DNA from 2 places in the Robertmurraya sp. FSL W8-0741 genome. Region 1 is predicted to be linked to the other one. Evidence: a T-box and tRNA genes for the amino acid it is inferred to sense, from the RefSeq annotation. Region 1 holds a T-box; the other holds one or more tRNA genes.
What was found. The T-box of region 1 lies ahead of alaS (alanine--tRNA ligase). A T-box ahead of a tRNA ligase gene usually reads a tRNA of that ligase, here a tRNA-Ala.

Region 1 (3,431 bases):
CGAGGATGTACGTCGCTACATTCTTTAATTCATACTGTCTTGTTCCTCCCTTATGTAAAGGGGGGGATTTTTTTATCTCTTTCGTATATTTTCCATTGAGGCTTCCACACTAACGATAAGGAGGTAGGGGGAAATGGACAACCGATTGAGGTGGATTTATCGATTTGCTTTTTTATTATTACTGTTTGTTCTTATCTACATATTTTTTAAACTAAAGCCTGTTTGGCTTCCTTTTATTGATATGGTTGCGGTGATTTTTACACCGTTCATCATTTCAGCGTTTATTACTTATTTACTGCATCCAATTGTAGAAAAACTTCATGAAAATTACTTTCCGCGCTGGCTTTCGATTTTAATTATCTATTTGCTTTTTTTTGGCGGGATTGCTTTTGCGATTTATAAAGGTTTGCCAGCCTTCATCCTTCAACTCCGAGATCTAGTCGAAAGCGCGCCTGAATTTGCAAACCAGTATCGGAACTGGGTCATCTTAATACAGGAGCAAACTTCCGCCTGGCCTGAAGGGTTCCAAGAGCGTGTTGATGAAGGCATTATCGCAGCTGAGCAGGCCGTGGACAGAATGCTAACGAAAGTATTAGATTATCTTGTGGGAATTTTAAATTCAATGATTATGATTGCGCTCATTCCGTTTATTACTTTTTATATGTTAAAGGATGTCGACTTAATCAAAAAAGCGACCTGGTATTTAACGCCGAGAAAATGGAGGAAAAGGGGCGTCCAGTTTTTAAGAGATGTTGATGAATCATTGGGAGGATATATTCGTGGACAAATTCTAGTAGGTGCTTCGATTGGAACGATAGCAGCATTTTTATTTTGGTTTGTCGACATGAAATATCCACTGTTGCTTGGTGTAATCGTAGGGATTACGAACATTATTCCCTATTTTGGACCGATTATTGCCCTTGTGCCGATCACGATTATTGCGGCAACGATGTCCATGAAAATGGTCATTACTTCGGTGATCATCGTTGTCATATTACAGTTTTTAGAAGGGAATATATTATCACCCCTTATTGTTGGGAAAAGCCTTCATATGCACCCATTGCTGATTATGCTTGCTCTTTTTGCCGGCGGTGAAATTGCTGGTATAATCGGGCTCATTCTCGGTGTGCCGATTCTCGCAATATTAAAAGTTATCCTTTTGCATTCCAGAAACCATTTTATCCAAGCAAGACTAAAGGGATAGAACATTGTTGTACTCCACAATGTTTTTTCTATAAACTGATATAGGGTACGAAACGATTTGCTTTAAAATCCATCGGAAGAGGAAATGTCAATTTTGCCTATTTAAACGAAAAAATGGCTATTCGCGAAAAAGTGACAATCAAGATGAAGCAGACAAAGGATAAAGCATTGACAAATGTAAATTTTACTCGCTATAATGCGATATAGGAATCAATAGGAAAACATGATGAAGGAACGAAGTATGTTACAGTCCATCTATATAGAGAGGAATTTCCTTGGCTGAAAGAAATTCTAGATGAAGGGTGACAGAAAGCTAATCCAGAATGCAGACTAATCTCTGCCGTAACCTTGCGTTAAAAGGTGTTGAGAGATGAATGAGGCTTTTCATTCGTAATCAGGGTGGTACCGCGGGCATAGTCCCCGTCCCTGTTTAGGAATGAGGGCTTTTTTTATTCTAAGCTTTGTTAAACAATACAGTTGATCAAACGATTTTTGGCTCATTTCATGTGAAACTTTGGTTTCACATGAAATGAGTCAAAAATCAACACCGACATATAACAGAGCGATTTGTAAAAATATAAAATAGGAGGAATTATAAATGAAAAACCTTACTGGTGCTGAAATCCGCCGCATGTTCTTAGATTTTTTTAAGGAAAAAGGTCATACAGTTGAACCGAGTGCACCTCTTGTACCTCATGATGATCCATCACTACTTTGGATTAACTCGGGGGTTGCGACATTAAAGAAATATTTCGATGGCCGTGTGATTCCGGATAATCCGCGTATTACGAATGCACAGAAATCAATTCGTACGAACGATATTGAAAATGTTGGGAAAACAGCTCGACACCATACTTTCTTTGAAATGCTCGGAAATTTCTCCATTGGTGAATATTTCAAAGAGGAAGCAATCGAATGGGCGTGGGAATTTCTAACGGACGAGAAATGGATTGGTTTTGAGCCGGAGCGCTTGTCGGTTACAATTCATCCAGAGGATGACGAGGCCTATGAATTATGGCATAAAAAGATTGGGGTGCCTGAAGAACGAATTATTCGTTTAGAGGGGAACTTTTGGGATATTGGGGAAGGACCAAGTGGTCCAAATACAGAGATTTTTTACGATCGTGGTGAAAAATACGGAAATGATCCAAAGGACCCTGAATTATATCCTGGTGGCGAGAATGATCGTTATTTAGAGGTTTGGAATCTTGTGTTCTCTGAGTTTAACCATAATCCAGATGGAACCTATACACCGCTGCCAAAGAAAAACATTGATACAGGAATGGGACTAGAGCGGATGGCCTCCGTCGTTCAGGATGTGCCAACTAATTTTGATACTGATTTATTCATCCCGATTATTCGGGCAACGGAAGAGATCTCGGGTGCAAAATATCGTCAGCAGGAAGAAACAGATGTTGCCTTTAAAGTTATTGCTGATCATATCCGTACAGTGGCGTTTGCAGTTGGAGACGGAGCACTTCCATCCAATGAAGGCCGGGGGTATGTCTTACGTCGTCTTCTTCGCCGTGCTGTTCGTTATGCGAAGCAAATTAATATTAACCGTCCATTTATGTATGAATTAGTACCGGTTGTTGGCGAAATCATGGCAGACTTCTATCCTGAGGTTAAGGACAAAACAGAATTTATCCAAAAGGTGATTAAAAACGAAGAGGAACGCTTCCATGAAACGCTCCATGAAGGTTTAAATATATTAGCTTCTATCATTAAAAAGGAAAAAGAGAATAGAAGTGAAACCATTTCAGGAAAAGATGTTTTCCGCTTATATGATACGTATGGCTTTCCAGTTGAACTAACGGAAGAGTATGCAGAAGAAGAAGGCATGAAAGTGGACCATGACGGTTTTGAGCTTGAAATGGAAGCACAAAGGGAACGTGCACGTGCTGCTAGACAAGATGTTGATTCGATGCAGATTCAAGGCGGCGTGTTAGGTGATATTAAAGTAGACAGCAAGTTTATTGGCTACGATAAACTACAAACGAATGCATCCGTTTTGGCAATTGTCAAAGATGGACAGCTCGTACAAGCAGCACAAGCAGGGGAAGAGGTACAGATTATTCTTGATGAAACCCCATTTTATGCGGAAAGCGGCGGACAAATTGCTGATGAAGGGTCACTTGAAGGGAACGGGCTTAAGGTTTTAATCAAGGATGTTCAAAAAGCGCCGAATGGTCAAAACCTCCATCGGGCAGTCGTTGTAGAAGGAACAT
Region 2 (3,431 bases), 380 kb from region 1:
TGACTTATGAAATGGAAGGACTGGAGTTGGGAAGCATTGGTGTGAAAGAGAATGAGATTCTATTAGCGGATAAGAGTCGCTTTTATAAAATTTCGAAAGGGTTTGAGAGGATTGAAAGAGATGATTACCAGCATACGGGAGACCATATCGGATTCCTTGAATCAACGGCTGGTTTTTATGCTGTTTTTAATTCTGGCTACGATAAAACAAACGGAGGCTACCGTTCGGATATTTATTGGGAAAAGGATGGGCATTTCGAAAAAGGGATCATTCCTTTCTTTATTGAAGCCTCTGTGTTGCATCAAGGGAGTCTTTATACACTGTCATCATCAGAAGATGAAAAAAGCTATCAGTTCAAAGAAGTAATATTAGGAGAAAAGCCAATTGTTAAGCCAATGTTGGAAATTGAGAAGGAAGAGAACAGCACTACATTTGGACAACTTCAGACGGATGGGCATCATTTATATTTCATTCGGCAAACTGGAGCTTTAACCGAAATGGTCAAGGTTAATTTGCAGTCAAAAAAGTATCAGTTTACAAAAGTGGCGACGTATGCCAATGATGAGCAAACTTTTTACAAGCAGATACCTTTTAGTTATAAAAGATGTGTATTCCTTTATCAAGATAATCTTTACTTTATCGATGGCTTCGGAGATGTTTATCGAATATCGACTGAGACAGGAAACAGTGAAAAAGCATTTTCTCTAGTGGAGACCAGTTTTGAAGGAAGCGTAGAAGTGTTCCAACAAAATGGCACTCTTCATGTCTTCTCCCTTGAACATGAAAATAGGCGAGCAAAAATTGCGGAATACAACCTCCTATCTGGAAAAAGACAGGAGGAGCTAGTACTGAAAGATTTTCCTGAGTTGAATACTTTTAATACAAAAATGCATTTATATGATTTCGTTATAATTAATTCCGAAAACGACTAAGCCTGAGCATAATTTAGAGAAAATAAATGCTTTGAATGATCGTTATATGCGGAAATTCTTCATTATTCAATCAAAGCAGCATCTAGCGATGGATATGTGTTTTAGAAAATACCGTTGATTAACAATTTTTAATTTAAAAAAATACTTAACATAGCTGAGAGTAGATTAATTACTAAATCCATTGTACTAAAACAAGCATCGCCTGCATGGATTTGTTTATAGATTTTTTAGGGCCGATCTTTGCATATGTTGTTTTTCCTTTGCATCGGTAAAGGTTGTAACTGCCAGGCTACTTTCGGTTTCTGAAATAAATAAGTGCGGTTTTAGTTGCTGCATATGAACCTATTGCGGCATAGCCATAGAACCATCCCATGAAAAGTCCTGCAAGCAAATCATGACGGTGACTAATAAAAGTAGAGATTGCCAAACCGATAACCAGTGCTAGTGTTGGTACAAAGTGTTTCGGGATTTTAAAAATAACTTTAATGATCTGTGTTAAGACCATTACAGAAGGGACTGCTACTATTGCATCCCAAAAGTTTGTATGTATAGTTGGAAAATTCATCATGCTATCACTCCATTGGACATAATTATCAGGTTAATCTTACGGATATAGTTTGTCCATGATTAGAGGATTGAACCATAAAGTGAGCGCAATTTTGGAAAGGGTGTATTTTTTAATGTTTGAATGTACAAGTTTTGATTGATTTTATAGTGAAGCTGCCAGTTGCATACCCGATTGTAAACAAGGATTGCTCATAATTTTATGCTTTAGTAGGGAATACAGTCTGAAAATTTAATAAAAACCATTTTGGCGACAATTCGTCAACAATACTTAAAATAGTGATGCTTGATAAAATGAAGCAAAAAGAAAAAGCCTTGATACACAAGGCTTTTCGGGATGGAGAATAGGGGGCTCGAACCCCTGACCTCAACGCTGCCAGCGTTGCGCTCTCCCAGCTGAGCTAATCCCCCGTACGATCTTTTACATCGATTATTATATAGGGAAATCAATCAAAAGATCAAGAGAAATTTAATTGTGATAAGGACGTGAGCATTAAAAATATAGATTTTTATGAGGGGAAAAGCATTTAATTGAATGCTTGATTAAAAAATATTTGATAGCAGTTCTCTGTAGACAGATGGATAATGTTTGCTTTTAAGGGGCCGAGCTTTGGGAAGAGCGGGTTACCAATAAAGAGAATGAGGACCCTGACAAGGTAAAGCAATAAAGAAATTAAGCAATTGTGGACAGAGTCAGAAGTCTTTTAATGTATACTTTCAATTTCAACGCTCCGTACACCGTCAATTTTTGAAACAGTATGGTACACATCTGTTGTTAATCTTTTATGATGGACAGTTATTCTTAATTGCACAAGATGATCATTGTCGTTTAAATCTTTGATTCGTAAATGTTTGAGGGAAATTTTTTCCCCTTTTAAATGGTTAATGATTTCGACGATTTTATTTTTATCTTGTACATTAAGCTGAAGTTTAATTTCTTTCTCCCGCAATTGACGGGGGCCAATCCAGCCCATAATAATTGGAACGATTTCAACGCTAATGATTAACAATGCCACTCCTGCAGTTGCCTCAATATAGAAGCCTGCCCCTACGGCAATTCCAATTCCTGCCGCACCCCAGATCAATGCAGCAGTCGTTAGTCCTGAAATGCTGTCATTTCCCCTTCGTAAAATAACACCGGCTCCAAGGAAGCCAATCCCGGAAATGATCTGTGCAGCCAATCGAAGTGGATCCATTGTAATGTTTATATCCTCTCTCGGTGGTACCATATAGGCAGACTCAATCGATACAATTGTAAGAAGGCAGCTTACGATTGAAATGACTAAACTCGTTTTAAGACCGACGGGTTTTCTTTTCAATTCCCTTTCCAGTCCAATAATTAATCCAAGGAAAGTTGATATTCCCAATTTCATGAGAATTTCCATATCAGAACCAAGCATCTTTTCCCCACCTTTTTTCAAAACCATATGATTGATTTCAAGAAATTATTATTTTCATGGTAATTGACTTATTAAAGGTTGTAAAATAAATGATATGCACCTTACAGTGGATGTTCATTTTTAAATTTAACGCTTTGTTAACAATATTGTTGCTCAATTCGTTTGAAACTCCGGTTTCACATGCCTTTAAAGTTAAGCTTTATGGATTCATGGAGAAGATGAGCCAAAAATCAATACTGACATCTAACAAAGCCGCATTTTAAGGAGTTTATTTGATGGGGCCAAAAGTAAATCCATATTTTATTTTATCCGTTGGTGTTATTGCAGTTTCGACATCGGCTATATTTGTAAAAGTATCACAAGCTCCCTCCGAGGTCATTGCTTTTTATCGTTTGTTTTTTTCAGTAATCATTATGCTTCCTGTGTTTTTAATAAAGTATGCCAGTGAACTGCGTCTTATTACGAAGAGAGATTGGCTATTTTCTTTGGTTGCAGGAGTATTTCTGGCATTTCACTTCATTCTCTGGTTTGAATC

Region 2: it has a tRNA-Ala gene. The T-box ahead of alaS (alanine--tRNA ligase) is inferred to sense a tRNA for this amino acid. The anticodon was not compared.

The regions. Positions count from the first base shown of each region.
Region 1 covers NZ_JBBOQG010000001.1:1,895,719-1,899,149, forward strand. Annotated here, with positions in the region: gene NST02_RS09125 (hypothetical protein) at 1-28, shown strand, start outside; gene NST02_RS09130 (AI-2E family transporter) at 134-1,204, shown strand; T-box leader at 1,421-1,634, shown strand; gene alaS (alanine--tRNA ligase) at 1,802-3,431, shown strand, end outside.
Region 2 covers NZ_JBBOQG010000001.1:1,510,820-1,514,250, forward strand. Annotated here, with positions in the region: gene NST02_RS07250 (hypothetical protein) at 1-932, shown strand, start outside; gene NST02_RS07255 (hypothetical protein) at 1,222-1,497, opposite strand; tRNA gene NST02_RS07260 (tRNA-Ala) at 1,835-1,907, opposite strand; gene NST02_RS07265 (MgtC/SapB family protein) at 2,201-2,896, opposite strand; gene NST02_RS07270 (DMT family transporter) at 3,172-3,431, shown strand, end outside.